4 regions of the Erwinia sp. AnSW2-5 genome follow, and region 2 is predicted to be linked to each of the others. Evidence: riboswitches for the same ligand, from Rfam matches in the RefSeq annotation. Region 2 holds a riboswitch; each other region holds the start of a gene.
The links. A riboswitch is a leader RNA that binds a small molecule or an ion and turns the genes downstream of it on or off. The one in region 2 is predicted to bind thiamine pyrophosphate.
Positions count from the first base shown of each region.

Region 1 (5,728 bases), on a different contig from region 2:
TATACAACGGCATATCGATGATATACATCGTGTTGCAGGTCCACATCAGAACCGATCCGATAAACAACATACGCACATCACGGCTCTTCCAGCCGCTGATATCAGTGATCGGCACATCAGCTGTCGCGGCCGGTGCGCGCGGCACCGACGGCAAGGTAAACCAGACTAACGCCACGCAGACCACGAACAGCAGCGCCGCTAAAAGAAACATGGCGGTAAAACCATAGTTCAGCGCAATGGCAAAAGAGAGCGGCGGCCCAATCACCCACGCCAGCGACAGCTGGGCGCGCATCACCGAACTGAACATCACTGCTTCACGGGCAGAGCTGTCAGCATATTCGCGTGCCAGGGCAAAAATTTGCGGCATCGCCACGCTGGCGACCGCAGACAGGAAAACCCCGGCGGTGATTAACGTCAGATAGTGACGATTGAAGGCGAATAACAACGCGTTACCTATCGCCATCGCGCAGCAAAACAGGATCAGCATGCGACGATCGCCACGGCTGTCCGAACGTTTGGCCAGCAGCAGGCTGACCACAATTCCCGCCACCGCATTCACCGTATAAAACAACCCAACCCAGAAGGGACGCACTGCCACCTCACGGCTCAGAAACAGGCTAAGCGTGGGGGCCTGCAACGCACCGGCAATGCCGACCATAAAAGAAACCGCCATAAAAGCCAGATAGATCGGATGAATACGGCGGCGTTGGTGCGATTTCATGACTGATGCCTCGACTGGCTGGAATAAGAGAGAATACACACGAAGCTTAAAAGAAAACCGACGAAAAAAGCCAGCGGCTTACCGCTGGCTGGTGAAAAGCACCATACTCAGAAACAGGGCTTACGCCGCTGTAAATGATTGAACGCCATTCCGAAGAATGCCTCCCGCTCTTTCATCTGCTGCCATTATCGCCGTAATATAAGGCAGGAAAAACAGACAGCTTTTAACACAGGGTTCCTCTTTTATGTCCTCACCCCGTTTACAGCAGCAATTTATCCGGCTCTGGCAGTGTTGCGACGGCCAGCCTCAGGAAACCACGCTTAGCGATCTGGCGGTACAGCTCAGCTGTTCACGGCGACATATGCGTAACCTGCTGAATGCAATGCAGGATCAGGGCTGGCTGGAGTGGCAGGCAGAGGCAGGACGCGGTAAACGTTCCCGCCTCACCTTCCGTTACACCGGGCTGGCGTTACAGCAGCAGCGGGCAGAGGACTTACTGGAACAGGACCGCATTGACCAGCTGGTGCAGCTGGTGGGAGATAAAAACCGCGTCCGTCAGATGCTGCTCTCCCATTTAGGCCGCAGTTTCCGCCAGGGGAAACACATTCTGCGCGTGCTCTACTACCGCCCGCTGCTGAATCTGCTGCCCGGTACGCCGCTACGCCGCTCGGAGACGCACCTCGCGCGGCAAATCTTCAACGGGCTGGCACGGATAAATGAGGAAAACGGGGAAATCGAGCCGGACATTGCCCACCACTGGCAACAGATCTCCCCGCTGCACTGGCGGTTTTTTTTGCGCCCGGCCATCCACTTTCATCACGGTCGTGAGCTGGAGGTCGAGGACGTCATTGCCACGCTTGAGCGCTTAAAAGAGCAACCGCTGTTCAGCCACCTCGAACGGATTGAATGCCACACACCCTGGACGCTGGATATCCATCTCAGCCAGCCGGATAACTGGCTCCCCTGGCTGCTGGGCAGCGTCAGTGCCATGATCCTGCCGAAGGAGTGGCCGCATATGCGTAACTTTGCGCGTCAGCCGGTGGGCACCGGAGCCTACGAGGTGGAACGCAACCAACACAGTCAGCTGCGCATTGCCGCTTTTGATGACTACTTTGGCTATCGTGCGCTGATCGATGAGGTCAATATCTGGGTGCTGCCGGAGATCAGCGACGAACTGGTCTACTCCGGTGTCAAACTGCAAAGCGAAAGCACCGATGAGAAATCTGAAGAGAGTCGCCTGGAAGAGGGCTGCTATTTCCTGATGTTTGACCAGCGTTCGGCGCACGGACGTAACGAGCAGCTGCGCCGCTGGATCAGCACCATTTTCAACCCTATCGCCCTGTTGAACCACAGTGGCATTGCCTATCAGCGCTACTGGTTCCCGGCCTACGGCCTGCTGCCGCGCTGGCATCATCGCCGCGATATGGCGATTGCCGAGAAACCTGCCGGGCTGACCTCGCTGACCATCACCTGGTACAGCGATCATATTGAACACCAGGGCATCGCCAACGCGCTCGGGCCAATCCTCGCCGCGCACGGTGTTGAGTTGATCACGCAGGAAATCGATTATGAAAGCTGGTATCGCGGCGAAGCCGAAAGCGATATCTGGCTGGGCAGCGCTAACTTTACCCTGCCGCTGGAGTTCTCCCTGTTTGCCCTGCTGTATGAGATCCCGCTGATGCACCACTGCGTGCCCACCGACTGGGAAAGCGACGCACGCGCATGGCGCGAGCAGAAGCTCCCGCTGGCCGACTGGAGCAAGCAGCTGATTGAGAGCAACTTCCTGCACCCGCTGTTCCACCACTGGCTTCTGCTGCACGGACAGCGCAGTATGCGCGGGGTACGCATGAACACGCTGGGCTGGTTCGACTTTAAATCAGCCTGGTTCGCCCCACCCGAATCATGACGCTTTCGTAACAAAGACGAAACCACTAGAATGAGCCGTTCTCAACGGGGTGCGGAAACCCTGCAGTGCCGGATCTATGCCTGCGCAGCGCGTTTTCGCTGAGATAAAACCCGTCGAACCTGACCCGGATCATACCGGCGTAGGGATTTGAGAGTGTCACTGACTCAGATCCTTTGCGCATACCTTCAAGGAACGCAAAGTGTTGAAAAAATATTTACCCCTGCTGGTGCTGTTTTCCCTGCCTGCCCTCGCAGCCAAAGAGACCCTGACGGTTTACACCTACGACTCCTTCTCTGCCGAGTGGGGACCGGGGCCTGCCATCAAGAAAGCTTTTGAAGCCCAGTGCAACTGTGAACTGAAATTCGTGGCGCTGGAAGACGGCGTATCGTTGCTAAACCGGCTGCGCATGGAAGGCAAAAACAGCAAAGCGGACGTGGTGCTGGGATTAGATAACAACCTGCTGGATGCGGCAGAAAAAACCGGACTGTTCGCCGCCTCAAACACCGACACCTCCCACAGTACCGTTCCCGGCGGCTGGAAGAACACCACGTTTGTCCCTTATGACTACGGCTGGTTTGCCTTTGTTTATGACAAAACCAAACTGCAAAACCCACCGAAAAGCCTGAAAGAACTGGTAGAGAGCGACCGCCCGCTGAAAGTGATCTACGAAGATCCGCGCACCAGCACCCCAGGCCTTGGCCTGCTACTGTGGATGCAGCAGGTGTTTGGCGATAAAAGCCCGGAAGCCTGGCAGAAGCTGGCAAAGAAAACCGTAACCGTCACCAAAGGCTGGAGCGAGGCGTATGGCCTGTTCCTCAAGGGTGAAAGCGACATGGTGCTCAGCTATACGACCTCCCCCGCTTATCATCTGATTGAAGAGAAGAAAGATCAGTACGCCGCCGCCAACTTTAGCGAAGGCCACTATTTGCAGGTGGAAGTCGCCGGTCAACTGAAGGCCAGCAAGCAGCCGAAGCTGGCACAGCAGTTTATGCAGTTTGTGATGACTAAACCGTTCCAGGATACCATCGCCACCGGCAACTGGATGTACCCGGCCATCAGCACCACGCTGCCTGCGGGCTTCACTACCCTGACCGTACCCACCACCTCATTGCAATACAGCCCACAGGATGTGGCCACACAGCGCAGCAGCTGGATCAGTGCATGGCAACGCGCCGTCAGCCGCTAATTCCCGGCTGGTTAGTGCCCGGCTTGCTGGCCGCGCTGCTGTTGGTCAGCGTGGCCTCGCTGGCGTTTTTTGCCCTGTGGCAGAATGCGCCCGCGACCGACTGGCGCGGCCTTTGGCAGGATAGCTATCTGTGGCACGTGCTGCGCTTCTCCTTCTGGCAGGCACTGCTCTCTACGCTGCTCTCGGTGCTCCCGGCGATCCCGCTGGCCCGCGCCCTGTACCGCCGCCGCTTCCCTGGCCGCAGCACGCTACTGCGGTTGTGTGCCATGACGCTGGTGTTGCCGGTACTGGTGGCGGTATTTGGCATTCTCAGCGTATATGGCCGCAGCGGCTGGCTGGCGCAGCTGTGCGCCCTGCTTGGCATCGACTACACATTCTCGCCGTATGGCCTGCAAGGCATCCTGCTGGCCCACGTCTTTTTCAACCTGCCGCTGGCCACCCGCCTGCTGCTCCAGGCACTGCAACAGATCCCCGGCGAACAGCGGCAGATTGCCGCGCAGCTTGGTCTTCGTGGCTGGGCGCATTTTCGCATCGTTGAATGGCCGTGGCTGCGGCGCCAGATCCTGCCCGCCGCCGCGCTAATCTTTATGCTGTGCTTTGCCAGCTTTGCCACTGTGCTGTCGCTGGGCGGCGGTCCGCAGGCAACCACCATTGAGCTGGCTATCTTCCAGGCACTGAGTTTCGATTACGATCCCGGGCGCGCGGCCTTGCTGGCGCTGTTACAGATGCTGTGCTGTCTGGGCCTGGTGATGCTCAGCCAGCGCCTGAGTAAAGCGATCCCGGCGGGCAGCGACAGCCTCGGCGGCTGGCGCAATCCGCAGGACAGCGGCCGCGCCCTGGTGCTGGATTCGTTGCTGATCGCCGCCGTATTACTGCTGATCCTGCCACCGCTGCTGGCCGTGGTGACCGACGGGCTGAATCAGGGGTTCAGCACGGTACTGCGTCAGTCAGCACTGTGGCAGGCGATGTTAACCTCCCTGCGTATTGCGCTGGGGGCGGGGATCCTCAGCGTCGTGCTGACAATGATGCTGCTGTGGAGCAGTCGTGAGCTGCGTCTGCGGCAGCGCCCACTGTGGGGGCAAACGCTGGAAATGAGCGGCATGCTGATCCTCGCGATGCCGGGGATTGTGCTGGCGACCGGCTTTTTCCTGTTACTTAATCAGACCGTCGGGCTGCCCGAGTCAGCGGAGGGGATTGTCATCGCCACCAATGCGCTGATGGCCGTTCCCTATGCGATGAAAGTGCTGGAAAATCCGCTGCGCGATATTGCCGGGCGTTATAACCTGCTGTGCCTGTCGCTGGATATTCGCTGCTGGAACCGCCTGAGGCTGATTGAGCTGCGCGCGCTGAAACGCCCGTTAGCACAGGCGCTGGCCTTTGCCTGCGTCTTGTCGATTGGTGATTTTGGCGTGGTGGCGCTGTTCGGTAATGAAAACTTCCGCACCCTGCCTTTTTACCTTTATCAGCAGATAGGATCGTATCGCAGCAGCGACGGTGCCGTCACCGCGCTGTTACTGCTGCTGCTCTGTTTCCTGCTGTTTACCCTGATTGAAAAACTGCCGGGGCGCCATGTTAAACCTGACTAATCTGACTTATCTGTATCACCACCTGCCGATGCGCTTTACCTTCAGCGTGCAGGCGGGCGAACGCCTGGCGATCCTCGGCCCCAGCGGGGCGGGAAAAAGCACCTTACTGAGCCTGGTCGCCGGGTTTCTGCCGGTGAAAAGTGGTGAACTACAGCTGAACGGCAGCGAACATCGCGACAGCGCGCCCGCGCAACGCCCGGTATCGATGCTGTTTCAGGAGAATAACCTGTTCCCTCATCTGACCGTGGCGCAGAACATCGGGCTGGGGCTGCACCCCGGCCTGAAGCTCAACCACCAGCAGAAGCATGAGTTGCAGAATATTGCCCAGC
Region 1 covers NZ_JBJGXA010000037.1:22,846-28,573, reverse strand. The annotation lists gene ACFL9S_RS21050 (MFS transporter) at 1-721, opposite strand, end outside; gene sgrR (HTH-type transcriptional regulator SgrR) at 966-2,627, shown strand; TPP riboswitch at 2,663-2,791, shown strand; gene thiB (thiamine ABC transporter substrate binding subunit) at 2,827-3,813, shown strand; gene thiP (thiamine/thiamine pyrophosphate ABC transporter permease ThiP) at 3,789-5,399, shown strand; gene thiQ (thiamine ABC transporter ATP-binding protein ThiQ) at 5,383-5,728, shown strand, end outside.
Region 1: another riboswitch for thiamine pyrophosphate. It lies ahead of thiB (thiamine ABC transporter substrate binding subunit); the one in region 2 lies ahead of ACFL9S_RS16325 (FAD-dependent oxidoreductase).

Region 2 (5,728 bases):
GCGCTCGTCATCCACGGCGGGCAACTCATTCACCTGCACCTTCGCTCCACGGCGCTCCAGTTCACGTCCCACTTCTTCCATAGCAGGACGACAGACGTTATCCAGCATCTTACGAGTATGGGTGGTGCCCGGATAGTTCATCACGCGTGAAATACGCTGTTTCCAGTTCAGACGGTCGTCGCGCGATACCGGCACCGGTGGCGTGTTAACGGTCGCACTGGCGCGGCGGTGATCTTCCACACGCAGTGATTTATACAGACCGGCCATCACAAAGAAGATCACAAAGCTGAACGGTAGCCCCATGATCACCGTGGTTTTCTGCAAGGCGGTTACGCCGTTAACCATCAGCATCCCCAGCGTCAGCACACCAATAGTGACCGACCAGAAGATACGCAACCAGTTGGGGGCATCATTATTGATGTCGGCCAGGCGCGAGGTGAAGTTACCCAGCACCAGGGAACCGGAATCGGCCGACGTCACATAGAACAACAGCCCGGTAATGGTGGCGACCGAGGCACTGAAGGTAAAGCCAGGATACTGCGCCAGCAGGCTGTAGAAGCCGCGCTCCGGGTGCGCCATGGTTTCCTGCGCAAACGCCATATTGCCGTGGATGATCTCATACAGTGCGCTGTTACCGAAGATCGACAACCACAGCAGGGTAAAGATAAACGGAATGGTCAGCGTACCCACAACAAACTGACGAATAGTACGTCCACGGGAGATACGTGCGAGGAACAGACCGACAAACGGCGACCAGGCAACCCACCAGGCCCAGAAGAACAGCGTCCAGTTGTTCATCCATTCGGTCGGACGATCAAAAGCGAAACTGTTCAGCGTCATCCCCATAAAGCGGTTGATATAATCCCCGACGTTCAGCACCAGCGCATTCAGCAGGAAGCTGGTATCGCCGACGAACAGCACAAACAGGATCAGACCAAAGGCCAGCAGCACGTTGAGTTCCGACAGGAAGCGAATGCCTTTATTCACCCCGGAGGTCACGGAAATGGTCGCCATGATCACCGACAGAACGATCAGCCCGGCCTGCGCGGTCAGCCCTTCCGGTACGTCAAACAGCACTTTCAGCCCGTAGTTGAGCTGTACCACGCCAATACCCAGCGTGGTGGCAATACCAAAGATCGTGCCCAGTACGGCGGCGATATCGACGGTATGACCAATCGGTCCGTTGATGCGTTTACCAAAAATAGGGTAGAGCGCCGAGCGGATGGTGAGCGGCAAGCCATAACGGTAACTGAAGTAACCGAGGGCGATGCCCATCAGGGCATACATCGACCAGCCGGTCAGGCCGTAGTGGAACAATGTCCAGACCATCGCCTGGCGCGCCGCTTCCATCGTCTGGCCCTGGCCCTCCGGCGGCATCATATACTGGGTCACCGGCTCCGCCACCGAGAAGAACATCAGATCGATACCGATGCCGGCGGCGAACAGCATGGCCGCCCAGCTCATCAGGCTGAATTCAGGTTTCGACTGTTCTGGCCCGAGCTTGATGGAGCCAAAGCGTGAGCAGGCGATGAAAATGACGAACACGATATAGAGTGTGGCCGCCAGCAGGTAGTACCAGCCGAAGGTGTTGGATACCCAGTCAAGGGTGCGATTGATCCAGCGATCGGAAAAATCCGTGAACAGGATAGTCGTGAGGGAAAACAGCAGGATAAGTGCTGCTGAGGTATAGAAAACCACGGGATTAATACGATCTTTTTGAGGCTTTCCTGGTATTTCAGTCGTCGGCATAATGTCTCCGCAAAAAATGCTCAAGAAAATAGCCTGAAGTCCGCTCTGCAAAGCGCGCATTAGCGCATACTGGGTAACATCCGCCGTATATCCGCTAATTACACTGGGAGAACCATCAGGGTGATTATCAGGTGTAATATATTGATTAATCGTTAGTGTTTTTGATCCTAATCACCTCCTGAAAGTAAATTTTGTGTAAACAAGAACAGGAATGATAGTTTTTATTGATTGAGCATTCAATTAAAAAAAACTTCACCGTCTCATTTTTCCCGGTTTTTTCCGCACGAAAACCTCATGTCGCTTGACGATTGTCACCAGGTAAAATACAACTAGTTCCTGTCAGGGGAGTCTCGCCAGAAGAGACTGAGAGGCTAATGAGCGATTTTTCGCGGCTTAGCGACCCTTAGAACCTGACCCAGTTGATACTGGCGGAGGAAGACTCGTACCCGATGGCGCAACTGTCGCGCCGCCAGGGTACCTGCCACGTGGGCTGGCTGCTGATCGTCCCCGTCTTTTCCTTACTCTGTATCACGGGTCTCCGCATCTATTGAGAGGCTAACGTGACACGATCTGTATTCCCCTTTTTCCTTTTCGAAAACGGTACATCATGAGCCGCTGGTCGGTGATCGGTGATGGCGTCGCCGGGCTGTGTGTCGCCACATTACTCGCTGAACGGGGTCAATCCGTTGAAGTGATCACCTCAGAACAGCACGGTGCGGCATCGCACTGGGCTGGCGGCATGCTCGCCCCCTGGTGCGAAGGTGAAAGTGCCCCCGAAGAGGTGGTCGAGCTGGGTCAGCGTTCCGCACCCTGGTGGTCGGCGCGCATCCAGGGAGTGGAACATCACGGTACCCTGGTGGTGGCCCCCGCACGCGATACTCCCGAACTCAGCCGCTTTGCGCGTATGACGCGGGCGCATCAGTGGGTGGAACCGGCAACACTCGAACCGGCGCTGGAAGGCCGCTTTGCCCGCGGGCTGTTCTTTCCCGGTGAGGCACACCTTGACCCGCGCAGTGCATTGCACCAGCTGCGTATGACTCTGCAACGCAGCGGTGTTCCTTTCCACTCGGGCCAACCCGGCGGAACGGTCATTGACTGTCGGGGGATCCACGCGGCCCCTGATCTGCCTGAACTGCGTGCCGTACGCGGTGAGATGCTGATCCTGCACTGCGAAGAGGTGCCGTTCTCCCGCCCCATCCGTCTGCTGCATCCCCGTTTCCCCTGCTATCTGGTGCCCCGCGCCGGAGGGCGCTTGATGCTGGGCGCGACAATGGTGGAAAGCGACGACAACAGCCCGATCAGCGCACGCGCGATGATGGAACTGTTGAGTGCCGCCTGGGCTATCCACCCGGCGCTGGCCGAGGCGCGAATACTGGAAAGCGGCACCGGGCTACGCCCGGCTTATCACAATAATCTCCCCGCCATTCGCTACCAGAACGGCGTCTGGTCCCTTAATGGCATGTATCGCCACGGCTTTCTTCTTGCCCCCGTCATGGCAGAAAAACTGATGCTGCAACTGCAGCAGGAAAACCTGATATGAAAATCCAGCTTAACGGCCTCCCGATCGACACCACCGCCCGCACGCTGGCGGAGCTGCTGCATGAACAGCAGATGGATGCAGGCTGCGTGGCCAGCGCCCTTAACGGCGAATTCGTGCCGCGCTCACGCTATGAAACACAGCCACTGACCGCAGGCTGTGAGCTTGAGGTGTTATCACCGATGCAGGGAGGATAACGTATGTTTTACGATTTTATTCCGCAGTCACGTTTTCTGCTCGGCACCGCAGGGTATCCCTCTCCGGCGATCCTGCAACAGGCCATTGAGGCCTCGGGCAGCGAAATCATCACCGTCAGCCTGCGCCGTGAAGGGCGGCAGGGCGCCGCCTTCCGTGACCTGCTGACGGGGCTGAACAGGCGGGTCCTGCCCAATACCGCAGGCTGCCACAGCGTTAAAGAAGCCGTGACCACGGCGCATATGGCGCGTGAAGTGTTTAACACCCGCTGGATAAAGCTGGAGGTGATTGGTCACGCGGATACGCTGCAACCCGATCCCTTTGCCCTGGTGGAAGCGGCCCGCATTCTCTGCGCGGAGGGATTCCAGGTGTTTCCCTACACCACGGAAGACCTGATCCTCGGCGAGAAGCTGATCGAAGCAGGCTGTGAACTGCTGATGCCCTGGGGCGCACCGATTGGTTCCGGCCAGGGGCTGCGCAATATCGAAGGGCTGCGTTCAATGCGCGCCTGGTTTAAAGACATTCCGCTGATTATCGATGCCGGGATCGGCGCGCCCAGCCAGGCCGCACAGGCAATGGAGATGGGGTTTGACGGCATTCTGCTGAATACAGCCGTGGCCAAAGCGCAGGATCCGGTCCGTATGGCCGGGGCGTTTGCTGCCGCTATCCGCGCCGGTCACGACGCCTGTCATGCAGGCCTGGTCGAACGCCGCGATATGGCCAGCGCCTCCACGCCGATTTTTGGCATGGCGCAGTTTCACACACAGGAGCCATAACGGATGGACCGCTATCAACGACAATCCATGCTGCCGGAAATCGGCGAGGCAGGGCAATCTGCCCTGCTGAAGGCCCGCGTGCTGGTGATCGGCGCGGGCGGGTTGGGTGCCACCCTGCTGCCGCTGCTGGCCGGGGCCGGGGTAGGCTACATCAGAATATATGACGGCGACCGGGTGGAAGAGCACAACCTGCACCGCCAGACGCTGTACCGTATGCAGGACTGCGGGGAGCACAAAGTCGATTGCGCGCAGCTGGCCCTTAATGCACGTAACCCGGATTGTGTCGTCGATGCACGACCGCAGGCGCTGAGTGCCAGCATGATGGACGAAGCACTGGACGACATCGATCTGGCGATCGATGCCGCTGATAATTTTGCCGTCACTTATCTGCTTTCCGACGCCTGTCTGCCGCGCCAGATCCCGCTGGTCAGCGCCTCGGTCCTCGGGCGCAGGGGCTACGTTGGTGGCTTCTGCGGCACCGCCCCGAGCTATCGTGCAGTGTTTCCGCAGCTGCCGGGCAGCGCGGCGAACTGTAATACCGCAGGCGTGATGGGCCCGGCGGTGGCCGCGCTGGGTGCCATGCAGGCGCAGATGGCACTCAGTATTCTGCTCGGATTAACGCCTTCGCCGCTGGGTTGTCTGATCAACTGCGATTTCACCACCTGGCATTTCCGCCCGTTCCGCTTTGACGGAGCCGATGAACCCGATCAGCCCGTGGTACCGTTTATCGATCGCGCTATGCTGAACAGCGAAGACTGTATTGTTGAACTGCGCAGCCGGGAGGAGGCCCCCGAGAGTGTGGCGATTAACGCTCACCGGGTGCTGCCTGAAGCGATCAACGACTGGCAGCCGCCTGTAAACTGCCGCATCGTGCTGGTGTGTGCCAGCGGGATCCGCGCGGCAAAAGCAGCGAGGAACCTGCAACAGCGCGGCATGACTCAGCTGGCGATGATGGTGGCAAACCGCTAAAAAAATAAAAGACACCCTGCGAAGGTAAGGGATGACAGCCTTAATTGTTATGTTATAACATAACAATATTGTTTGTGCGGGCAGCACTGTGACTGCCCGCCGGAAACACGCTGTCAATGCCTGAGAGGATGTCATCATGTCAGAAAAATACGCTTTACCCGGGAACGATACCCGCCTGCCCGTGACCGTTTTGTCGGGTTTTCTCGGGGCAGGGAAAACGACGCTGCTTAACCATATCCTGAATAACCGCGAAGGACGCCGCGTGGCGGTGATCGTCAACGATATGTCGGAAGTGAATATTGATGCGGCGCTGGTGCGCGACGGCGGTGCTGAACTGTCGCGCACCGACGAGAAACTGGTGGAGATGAGCAACGGCTGCATCTGCTGCACGCTGCGCGAAGATCTGCTGCTGGAAGTGAACCGTCTGGCACGCGAAGGGCGCTTCGACCAGTTGGTGATCGAATCGACCGGCATTTCAGAGCCGCTGCCGGTCGCGGAAACC
Region 2 covers NZ_JBJGXA010000024.1:51,590-57,317, reverse strand. The annotation lists gene ACFL9S_RS16330 (choline transporter) at 1-1,749, opposite strand, end outside; TPP riboswitch at 2,081-2,203, shown strand; gene ACFL9S_RS16325 (FAD-dependent oxidoreductase) at 2,357-3,289, shown strand; gene thiS (sulfur carrier protein ThiS) at 3,286-3,483, shown strand; gene ACFL9S_RS16315 (thiazole synthase) at 3,487-4,257, shown strand; gene ACFL9S_RS16310 (ThiF family adenylyltransferase) at 4,261-5,226, shown strand; gene zigA (zinc metallochaperone GTPase ZigA) at 5,363-5,728, shown strand, end outside.

Region 3 (5,728 bases), on a different contig from region 2:
CGGTCTCTGCGATGATGTGTTGATTATCGGCGCACGCTTCCCGCTGAATATTACGGATGACAACGTGATCCTGATTGACTGCGTTGATGCCGACACGCCAAACAGCATCCAGTTTGATCATGCGTTTGCTGCCGAAACCGCCTGTAATTATCTGATCAGCCAGGGAAGACGCCAGATCGCTCTGATCCACCCGGAAGCGAGCGGTCACACCGACCAGGTGCTGCTGGGCTATAAGCTGGCGCTGGAAAACAACTTTTTGCCGTTTAACCGCAATCTGGTGTTTATGGATTCCACCACCTCATCCGTGGCGGTGCAGGTGCTGCTGAATAACGCCACCACGGTGAATTTCAACGCCCTGCTGGTCGCTGACGAGCAGGAAGCACAGCGGGTGATCGGCCAGTTGCAGGCATTTAATAAAACCGTACCGGGCGACATTATGATCTTCAGCCTCGCCGGTTCGCTGGATCTGCCGGGCATTCCCTCCATTCCCTCCATTGAATACTCTATGGACGCGATGGCGGCACGGATTGTCAGCTGGCTGACGGAGAAAACCCGCGACATGCTCGGTGCCTGCGTGCTGCGCGGGGATTTGATTATTCCGGACGGGCGGAAACGGTGAGTGGCGCTATCCGCTAAAAAGGCAGGAAACAGATGCCCCTGCGGGCATCTGTTATTGATCATTCACCATCGCCTTCCGACTCTTTCGTCATGTCATGCAAGGTTTTGTTATTGTCTCCCACCCTGTGCTGGGCCTGGGTTAACCCTGCCATTGACCTGTTTATATTGCGAGGAATTCCGGAGAAAACCCGCGTCCTGCACAAGCAAAAAACAACACATTAAGACAAGAAAAATAAAAAAAGACATAAATAAGATTGAATATTAAATTATATTCAGCCTCATTAACATAAGTGACAAATGCATTATAAGCACCCAAAAAGAACAAAAAATGCGTTATTTACCCCAATGCAACAGTCATTTTTCAGGTTATTTTTTGCAAAGAAATAGAAAACAACATGAAAAACAACAGAGTACCGAACCGCTCACCTTATTTACTCTTAATTAATGAAAACCCTCGCCTTGCCGATATACATCCTGAAGCAAAATCATTGCCAAAAATAGCAACGATTTCCTTGAATATCATTATTATTTAAAAAACGGACTTAATATGATTAATTTCAAATTCAATGACTTACCTATAGGTAAGAAGCTTTTTTCAGGATTTACACTGTTAATTCTTATCATTATTTTCATATCAGGTTTCAGCATCTATGAGTTAAAAACAATAGAACGAAACTCAGTGAAAACCACACTAACCAGTAATATTGGGAATTTTCTGGATACCGCCAGGCAAAGCAGGCTGATTTATATGCATACCGGTGATGATAAAATATTGCAGAAAAATGACGACGCAATACAGTCAATGCATGCGTTGATCAATGATGCCAGCAAATTTACCTGGCATGGAAAAACCCAGGAAGGATTCGAACAGCTGGTCGTGAGCCTTCAACGCTATGACCAGTTAAGAACGGATTATTACAATAAAAACCGCTACAGCCTTCAACTGGCTAAAAATCTGCACCAGAGCAATGATAAGCATTTCCTGACCGAACTGCATCATGACCTGCTGAATACGATTCCTGATGAGTCGCAGAAACAGATGGTTGATTTACTCTCGTCATTTTTGCGCCTCAGTCGGGCTGGCAGCATGCTGATGACACGCTATACCCCCGAAAATGCGTCAGACTTTGATGCGATATACGGTGAATCTTATTCACTCTATAAAGCCAGCATGGCTCAGTTGCCGGAGGCCGCAAAAGCGTTGTTAATACCTGCCTGGAATCGCTATGAGGATTTTCACGTTAGTGCAGAAAAGTATTTATCTGCCGCCAGGGAAACCCAGTTATCAGCTGACCTCATAAGCGCGGGGGGGGATAGCCTGAAAAAGGCCACCACCAGATTGATAGAGATGCAGGATGAGTATAACAATCAGCTGATTGCCAGCACGATAATGCTGATTAGTGTCCTTTCCTTGCTGGCCGTCATTATCGGCCTGGTGACGGCCTGGACGATTACACGCAAGATTACGCGCCCGGTGAGTGAAAACCTTGCGCTGGCTCAGCGTATCTCCAGTGGCGATCTGACCGCCCATATTACCCCGACCTCAAAAGATGAGCTGGGTGAGCTGACGGAAACCATGGAGGTGATGAACACACAGTTATGCGATATGATCTCTGGCATACGTGAAAGTGTCAGCCACTTAGCCAGTGCTTCCTCACAGATTGCGGCAGGTAATACGGATTTAGCCTCCAGAACGGAGCAACAGTCCGCTGCCGTAGTAGAAACCGCCGCCAGCATGGAAGAACTAACCTCAACGGTGCATCTCAACGCAGAGAATACTTTGCAGGCCAGCAAAATTGCTGCCAGCGCCAGCAATCATGCCAGTAAAGGAGGGCAGATCGTCAGTGAGGTTATCAGCACCATGAATGGTATTGCCGCCAGCTCACAGGAAATTACTGAAATTATCAGTGTGATTAACGGCATTGCTTTCCAGACCAATATCCTGGCGTTGAATGCCGCCGTCGAAGCCGCCAGAGCCGGTGAGCAGGGACGAGGTTTTGCCGTGGTGGCCGGTGAAGTCAGAACGCTGGCGCAGCGCAGTGCGGATGCGGCAAAACAGATAGCATCACTGATCAACGAGTCCGTCACGCGTATCAGCATTGGCACTGATTTGGTCAGCAAAGCGGGTGAAAGCATGGAAGATATCGTCACTTCCGTCAGTCATGTCAGCCAGATTATGGATGAGATTTCTACCGCCTCGAACGAACAACGTCAGGGCATAGAACAGATCAGCGTCGCGATAACAGAGATGGACTCAACCACCCAAAAGAACACCTCTCTGGTTCAGGAATCCTCCGCCGCAGCCCTTTCTCTTGAGCGGCAGGCGCAGAAGCTGAGTGAAATGGTTGCCATCTTTAAGATCAACGCCAGCGCGGTGCATAATGGGCAGGTCGTTGTCGAAACGGAAAGTGAAAGGCACCTCCTCACTCCGGCCAAAAAAACTAAAGCCGCTGAGGAAGAGTGGATAGCGTTTTAACGCTGACTGGCAGAGAGCATAAACAAGGCTCACCCGGATAATGGGTGAGCCTTTTCATTTCATTGCCCGACTATTCGCGCCAGCCCAGGCCCGGTGCTACATGCTTGAGGATCGCCTCAATAGTGTGCGCACAGTAATCCACGCCCAACTGGTTCGGCACGGTTAACACTAGCGTGTCGGCTTCAGCAATCGCTTCATCCTGCGCCAGTTGCTTGATCAGCTGGTCCGGCTCGGCGGCATAGCTGCGGCCAAAGATGGCGCGGGTTTTCTCATCGAGGTAACCCACTTTGTCCCCTTCTTTGCCGCTGTTGCCAAAGTAAGCACGGTCCATATCATTCACCAGCGCAAAAATACTGCGGCTCACCGAAACGCGCGGGGTGCGCGTATGCCCGGCGGCTTTCCAGGCTTCGCGGTAGGCGCGGATCTGAGCCGCCTGCTGGATATGGAAGGGTTCACCGGTTTCATCATCTTTCAGGGTTGAACTTTGCAGGTTCATACCCAGCTTCGCTGCCCAGACGGCGGTGGCATTGGAACCCGCTCCCCACCAGATGCGGTCGCGCAGCCCTTCAGAGAACGGCTCCACGCGCAGCATGCCCGGCGGGTTCGGGAACATCGGCTGCGGGTTCGGTTTGGCAAACCCTTCGCCACGCAGCATATCCAGCAGCACTTCGGTGTGGCGGCGCGCCATATCAGACTCGTTCTCACCTTCCGCTGGCTGGTAGCCAAAATAGCGCCAGCCGTCGATCACCTGCTCAGGGGAACCCCGGCTGATCCCCAGCTGTAAACGCCCACCGGAGATCAGATCCGCAGAACCGGCATCTTCCGCCATATACATCGGGTTCTCGTAGCGCATATCGATCACCCCGGTGCCGATCTCAATACGGCTGGTTTTTGCCCCGACGGCGGCCAGCAGCGGGAACGGTGAGCTTAACTGGCGGGCAAAGTGGTGCACGCGGAAATAGGCACCGTCTGCGCCGAGTTCTTCAGCGGCAACCGCCAGATCAATCGACTGCAACAGCGCATCGGCAGCCGAACGGGTACCGGACTGCGGCGACGGCGTCCAGTGGCCGAAAGAGAGAAATCCAATACTTTTCATGGGGTTTTCCTGTGGGGTGAAACAAATGACGATTGATTAGCAGTATATACCCAAAATAATTCGAGGTGCAGGAAGGCGGCAAGTCCGCAAGTCCCCAGGAGCATAGATGACTATGTGACTGGGGTGAGCGGGTGCAGCCAACGCATCTGCGGCTCGAAGTATGGCGGGTGGATTGTAATGAAAAATGAAATCCCGTATAAAAGAGCCCTCCGAGGGGTGTCCTGTAACGGGCTGAGATGGTGAAAACCGAACCCTTTGAACCTGATCTGGGTCATGCCAGCGAAGGGACGGGTTGGCAGTGACTTCTGCCCTGTTCACACCTCCGCGTGCCCGGATCTCCACTTAAGTGAGGGGATTCAGTGTCTAAAACCATTCAGTCAGTTGATTTCAGCCAGGGTCTGTACGGCCGTTTACGCCAGCAGGCGGGGAACGACTGGCAGGACTATGTTGCGCACCCGTTTATTCAACAACTCTCACGCGGCACATTGCCCGAAAACGCCTTTCGTCGTTATCTGACGCAGGACTATCTGTTCCTGATCCACTTTGCCCGCGCTTATGCGCTGTTGGTAAGCAAGCTGCGCACGCTGCCGGAAATGCGTGCCGCGACCGCCTCGCTGAATGCCATCGTGGCAGAGCTGCCGCTGCATGTCGGTTACTGCGAAAACTGGGGGCTGAGCGAAGCGCAGATGATGCAGGAGCCGGAGGCGGCGGAGACCATGAATTACACCCGTTACGTGCTGGATATCGGTCACTCGGGCGATGCGCTGGATCTGCTGGTGGCGCTGCTGCCGTGCGTGGCGGGTTACGCGGAGATTGGCCTGCGCCTGCTCAATGCCCCTGACACGGTGCTGGAAGGCAGCCCTTACGCGTCGTGGATCCGCAACTACGGCGATCCTGATTATCTGAACGGCGTTCGCGCTGCCCTCAGTTTACTGGAAACCGTCGGTCAGCAGCGCGGTGCCGAAAGCCGCTTCAGCGAACTGTCGGCGATCTTCACCACTGCCACGCGCCTGGAGTCGGCGTTCTGGCAGATGGGGCTGAATGCGGTACAAAGCGCATGAACCCTCCCGGCATTGAGGTGCGCGATCTGACGCTGTGCTTCGGCCCGCGCCAGATTTTCGACCGCCTCAGTTTTGATATCCCGGCCGGGCGCTTTGTTGCCCTGCTGGGGACCAGCGGCAGCGGCAAGACCAGCCTGCTGAAGATTATCGCCGGGCTGGCAGCACCAACGTCCGGCAGCGTCTGCGGCAGCGATGGTCTGCCACTGCCTGGGCGCATCGCCTATATGGGGCAGAAAGACCTGCTCTATCCGTGGCTGTCGATCAGCGACAACATCACGCTGGGGGCGCGTCTGCGCGGGGAGAAGGTGGATGCCGCCTGGGCCGATTATCTGCTGGAACGCGTCGGGCTGCACGGGCACGGCAACGATCGCCCTGCGGCGCTCTCCGGCGGTATGCGCCAGCGTGCAGCCATTGCCCGCACGCTGTATGAAAGACGCCCCATTGTCCTGATGGATGAGCCGTTCTCCGCGCTGGATA
Region 3 covers NZ_JBJGXA010000012.1:80,805-86,532, reverse strand. The annotation lists gene ACFL9S_RS11590 (LacI family DNA-binding transcriptional regulator) at 1-619, shown strand, start outside; gene ACFL9S_RS11585 (methyl-accepting chemotaxis protein) at 1,298-3,094, shown strand; gene ACFL9S_RS11580 (LLM class flavin-dependent oxidoreductase) at 3,165-4,190, opposite strand; TPP riboswitch at 4,393-4,495, shown strand; gene ACFL9S_RS11575 (TenA family protein) at 4,562-5,251, shown strand; gene ACFL9S_RS11570 (ABC transporter ATP-binding protein) at 5,248-5,728, shown strand, end outside.
Region 3: another riboswitch for thiamine pyrophosphate. It lies ahead of ACFL9S_RS11575 (TenA family protein); the one in region 2 lies ahead of ACFL9S_RS16325 (FAD-dependent oxidoreductase).

Region 4 (5,728 bases), on a different contig from region 2:
TTGCGCCCTAAAATCAGCCCCATGCCGCCCGCACGTTTATTGATCACTGCCGTACGCACAGACTCAGCAATATCCGTATCCCCTGCGGCTGCACCGCCTGAGTTGATCATCCCGGCGCGCCCCATATAGCAGTTCGCCAGTTGGTAACGCACCAGGTCGATAGGGTTATCCGTGGTCAGTGCGCTGTAAACGCGATCATCGGTATGGCCGAACTTCACTGCTTTATAGCCGCCGTTATTCTCTGCCATTTTCTGCTTCACGATATCCGCACCGATGGTGGCCGCCAGATGGTTCGCCTGACCGGTCAGGTCGGCGCTGGCATGGTAATCCACCCCGTCTTTTTTAAAGTCGTTATTGCGCAAATAAGCCCACAGCACGGTGACCAGCCCCAACTCATGAGCGCGTTCAAAGGCGGCAGAGACCTCTTCAATCTGACGTCGTGACTGCTCCGAACCGAAATAGATGGTCGCCCCGACGGCAACAGCGCCGAGGTTAAACGCCTGCTCAACGCTGGCGTACAGCGTCTGGTCATACTGGGTGGGATAACTCAGCGTCTCGTTATGGTTGAGCTTGACCATAAACGGGATGCGATGTGCGTAACGGCGTGAGACCGAGGCCAGCACACCATACGTGGAGGCCACGCAGTTACAGCCCGCTTCAATCGCCAGTTCAACAATGTTTTTCGGGTCGAAGTAGAGCGGGTTCGCGGCAAAGGAGGCGCCCGCCGAATGCTCGACGCCCTGGTCTACGGGGAGGATAGAGAGGTAACCTGTCCCGGCTAAACGTCCGGTGTTGTACAGGGTTTGCATATTGCGTAAAACAGCCGGGGGACGATTATTATCGACCATCACCCGATCCACATAATCCGCCCCTGGAAGATAGAGGTTGTCCGCTGGAATAGTCATGCAGCGATGTTGCAAAAGAGAGTCAGCTTCTTTGCCCAATAACTGTACGATGTCCGTCATGATAACTCCTGTTAAAATGTGAGGGGGCCATCAGATGGCCCGCTGGTCAGTTTCTCTGACCTCAACAGGGTGGACCCAAAACCGTCATTAAGGCAAATTGCTGACTCCATTTTTCAGAACGAACCGCACTAAAAAGCGCAGATCAGCGTGGTCACCACCATTGATGAAAATGATGCACCGGGCCGTGCCCGTGGCCAACTTCCAGCGAGTCCGCCTGCTCAAGCGCCCCTTGCAACCAGTGTTTGGCCGCCTGAACCGTGGAGACCCAGTCGTCATGTCGCGGACGCAGTGCCGCCAGCGCCGCCGATAGCGAACAGCCCGTACCGTGCGTATTGCGCGTATGAATACGAGGCGCAGTAAACCGCTGCTCCCGCTGGCGGGTAAATAGCCAGTCCGGGCTTTCCGATTCGCTGAGATGCCCGCCCTTCATCAGTACCGCCTGGCAACCCAGCGCCAGCAGCGCCCTGCCCTGTTCACGCATCTCAACCTCATCGCGCGCCGGATCGCAGCCCAGCAGCGCGGCAGCTTCCGGCAGATTAGGCGTAATCAGGGAGACCTGCGGTAACAGACATTCGCGCAGGGTGGCGACCGCCTCAGCGGAGAGCAGCGGATCGCCGCTTTTTGCCAGCATCACCGTATCCAGCACCACCCAGGGCACCAGGGTGTGTTTCAGCCGTTCAGCCACCACCTCAACGATGGCGCTCTCGGCGAGCATGCCAATTTTGATGGTATCGATGCGCACATCCGACAGCACGGAATCCAGCTGCGCAGCAACGAACGCCGGTTCAATGCGATAGACCGACTGCACGCCCGTGGTATTCTGTGCCACCAGCGCGGTGATCACGCTGGTGCCATAAGCCCCCAGCGCAGAGAAGGCTTTCAGGTCGGCCTGGATCCCGGCGCCACCGCTCGGGTCCGTCCCGGCAATGGTCATGGCGTTAACCCGTTTCATACCCGCGCCTCCGGGTTCAGTTGATACAGTGCATCGAGGAACGCGGGGATAAAGCTACCCGGTCCCTGCGCTGCGGCGGCTGCGCGCTCTCCCGCCAGCGCCACCACGCGGCAAGCGCTGGCGACATGCACCAGGCGGTCACCCGGCAGCGCGGCAAACCCGGCCACCACCGCGGACAACGCACAACCGGTGCCGACCACGCGGGTCATCAGCGGGGACCCGCCGCTGACGCTGAGCGTGCGCACGCCATCGGTGACAAAATCCACGTCTCCGGTCACGGCCACCACCGCGCCCGTTTCAGCCGCCAGTACTTCGGCTGCCTGCAATGCCGCCGTTGACGCATGCTGGCTGTCAACGCCGCGCCCGCTGACCGCCTGTTTTGCCAGTGCCATAATTTCCGACGCATTGCCGCGTATCGCAGCAGGTTTCAGTAGCAGGAGTTGATGACAGAAGGTGGTACGGAAATCCAGAGCACCAACCGCCACCGGATCTAATGTCCAGCCCCGTCCGGCGGCATTAGCCGACTGAACGGCGGCCAGCATCGCCTCACTGCGGCTGCGGGTCAGCGTACCGACGTTCACCAGCAGCGCATCGGCAATGGCACTGAACTGCACGGCTTCGTCTGCATCGATCACCATCGCCGGGGAAGCCCCCAGCGCCAGCAGCACGTTGGCGGTAAAGGTCTGTACCACGTCGTTGGTCATACAGTGGATCAGGGGGGATTGCTGTTGAAACAGCGTCAGGGAATGGGCAACATCAGCGTGGCTCAGGTGTTCAGGTTGGATCATGTTTGCTCCCAACCGGCGATCAAGAAGGCGATGCCGGTCGGGCATCTGACTTCCCTACGCTGGCATTATCCAGTTCAGGTTATGCGGGTTTGTCTCAGCCGGTTCCGGTTAAGGAAGGGCACCCCGAGTCATTAATCGTTTTTTGTTCTCAGTTATGCACTGAGAGAGCGACAGAATAAGGGAGCAGCAGCGGGGTTGTAAACTCATTTGCCCACCCTAGCCCTGCTCCGACACTAACAGCGCCAGGGTATCCGGCTCCAGCGCTTTGAAGATATGTTCGCGATCGGCGGGATAACAGATGTAATCGCCAGGTTCCAGCGTTTCAGGGGACTCTTTCGGTCCCACCAGCGCCCGCCCCTGGGTGACAATAATATGCTCCACAGATCCAGCAAGATGCGGCTGCGACAGGCGCTCAGTACCCGGCTCGGCCATTAACAGATAGATATCACGGCGTGCGCCCGGCGGGCAGCTGGCCAGCAGGATCGCCTGATAGTCCGCTTCTCCGGCTGAGACCTTCATCCCTTCCCCGCGCCGTATCACCTGGGTCTGATTACCTGCCGGTTCGAGCAATTTCGCAAACGGAATATTTAAGGCCACGCACAGCGCCCATAACGTTTCCAGGCTGGGGTTGCCGTTGCCCGCTTCCAGCTGCGAAAGCGTTGATTTGGCGATATTTGCTCGTCTGGCGACTTCAGCCAGCGAAAGCCCGGCCAGCGTGCGTTCCCGAATCAAACTGTGTGCAATTATCGCAATGGGCTGTGTCATCTCTCACCTGGTCGTTCGTTAAAACGAACGAAACGTTCGTGTTGACCCAAGTTTACTCTGCGTTCATTATAATGGCAATTTTGTTCGCCATGGTAAAACGCTTATGATTGCCCGTCATTTTCCATCGCTCAGTGCGGATACGCGCAAAGCCATTTATCTGATCTGCCTGGCGGTTGGCGTGGTCGGCATCTCTTATGGCTCTCTGGCAACCGCCTATGGCTTCCCGCTGTGGGTGCCGCTGTTCTCCAGCCTGTTTGTGCTGGCGGGGGCTTCCGAGTTTATGTTTATTGCCATCATCGCTGGCGGCGGAAATCCACTGGCGGCTGCCGTGGCCGGGCTGCTGGTTAACGCGCGGCACTTTCCTTTTGGCATTGCGGTGCGCGATCTGGTCGGCTCGCGCCTGTCTTCGCTGCTCGGGTGCCATATTATGAATGACGAAAGTGTGGTGTTTGGTCTGTCACAATCCAGCGCGCAGCAGCGCAAAGCCGCCTTCTGGCTGTGTGGCCTCGGCGTGGCCTTTGTCTGGCCGATGGGGGCGCTGCTGGGCAGCGTGATGGGGAAGTTTCTGCCCAATACGCAGGCCATCGGGCTTGATGCGGTGTTTCCCGCCATCATCCTGACGCTGGTGCTTCCGGCACTGAAATCGCGCATCACATTGACGCGCGCCTCCTGCGGTGCCGCGCTGTCGCTGCTGACGGTTCCCTTTACACCTGTTGGGTTACCCGTGCTGTTCTCCCTGGCAGGCCTGCTGGCGAGGAGGAAATAATGCCAGACACCACACTGATTATCGGCGGTATTGTGATGCTGGCCGCAGGCACCTGGCTGATGCGATTTGCCGGGGCCACGCTGGGTAACCGTATGGCGCTGTCTGAAAATGCGCGCAAGCTCTTGTCCGATGCGGCCACCACGCTGCTGTTTGCGGTGGCGCTGGGAAACACCTTTTACGAAGGTGTCCAGTTTGCGGGCATCGCACGGGTGGCCGGTGTGGCTGTGGCGCTACTGCTCGCCTGGCGTCAAACCCCGCTGATCCTGGTGATCCTCGCTGCGGCACTGGTGACCGCCCTGTTGCGCTTAGCCGGGATCCCCTGACGCATAACTGTACGTTATTTTATTCATCAAAGATGACGTGTTTGCGATAAACTCGGCGCCGTTGCCACCCGGCGTTTATGTTGCAGGCGTTTCCCCATGAAAAAAGTTTCCCCCATGAATATCCGTCTTTTTACCGAAGCGGATCGACCATTCTTACGCACGCTGTTTCTTGCCTCGCGCAAAGCCAACTGGACCTGGCTGGATGACAGTCAATGGCAGTTAGAGGATTTCGACCGGGTGACGCGGGGCGAGCGCGTGCTGGTGGCGGAAGAAGACGGCCACCGCATCGGATTTGCCGCTGTCCTGGATAACGATAATTTCCTGCACAGCCTGTTTATCGACCCGGACTGGCAGGGCAGCGGCGCAGGCAGTGCATTATTGCAGGCGGTGCAAAACAGCTTTACCTCCACCGGCGCACTCAAATGTCTGGCGGAAAACCTGCAGGCGCAGCTGTTTTATAAAAAGCACGGCTGGCGTGTGGTGGCCGAAGGCGAAAGCGACCAGGGCGAATATCTGCTGATGCACTACGTGCTGTAACGGCAAATACCGCACTCGTCGGCGCCGCGATTGAGCTGACCGGTTCAGCCGGGCTGATCCCACAGGTTTACAGCGCCTGGCTGGCGATTATGGGCTGTACGTTGCTGCGTCTGATTTCACTAAAATACACAATCGGCTTGCCGTCGATTAAACACAACGGATTATAATGGTGTTTTAGCACTGAAAATGGCCGTAGCAGATGACAAGCAGACCCCCTCATGAGCAGGCAGGCGTAAGTGTACGTGCATACGATATGCTGCAATATCTGATGCGTATCGCGCGCGGTGACCGTTCGTTTACCATTCAGGACACCCTGCTTAACCATCGTTGCAATGTCACACCGGACAATGATTTCACGTTGATTACTCAGCTTTTCGACGGCGGGAAAATTGATTTTGATTATTCGATGGTGGATGGATTTCAGCAGCGGCACGTCAGGCTGGTGTAGCGGTTCAAGACGGACCGACCGGAAAAAAGGTCGGTCCCTACGCAGAATGGCGTATTAAGCGGGGTTATAACGCGCGGAAAGCAATATCTTCCGGGATAACCTCACCCTGCCAGTAAAGTTGCGCCGCAACCTGTGTGGCCAGCTGGCGGTACAATGCCGTGAACTCGCTGTCAGGACGACGCAC
Region 4 covers NZ_JBJGXA010000011.1:253,865-259,592, reverse strand. The annotation lists gene fbaB (class I fructose-bisphosphate aldolase) at 1-965, opposite strand, end outside; gene thiD (bifunctional hydroxymethylpyrimidine kinase/phosphomethylpyrimidine kinase) at 1,117-1,917, opposite strand; gene thiM (hydroxyethylthiazole kinase) at 1,914-2,705, opposite strand; TPP riboswitch at 2,740-2,841, opposite strand; gene ACFL9S_RS10525 (helix-turn-helix domain-containing protein) at 2,922-3,470, opposite strand; gene ACFL9S_RS10520 (AzlC family ABC transporter permease) at 3,574-4,236, shown strand; gene ACFL9S_RS10515 (AzlD domain-containing protein) at 4,236-4,559, shown strand; gene ACFL9S_RS10510 (GNAT family N-acetyltransferase) at 4,674-5,096, shown strand; gene ACFL9S_RS10505 (hypothetical protein) at 5,296-5,544, shown strand; gene apbC (iron-sulfur cluster carrier protein ApbC) at 5,609-5,728, opposite strand, start outside.
Region 4: another riboswitch for thiamine pyrophosphate. It lies ahead of thiM (hydroxyethylthiazole kinase); the one in region 2 lies ahead of ACFL9S_RS16325 (FAD-dependent oxidoreductase).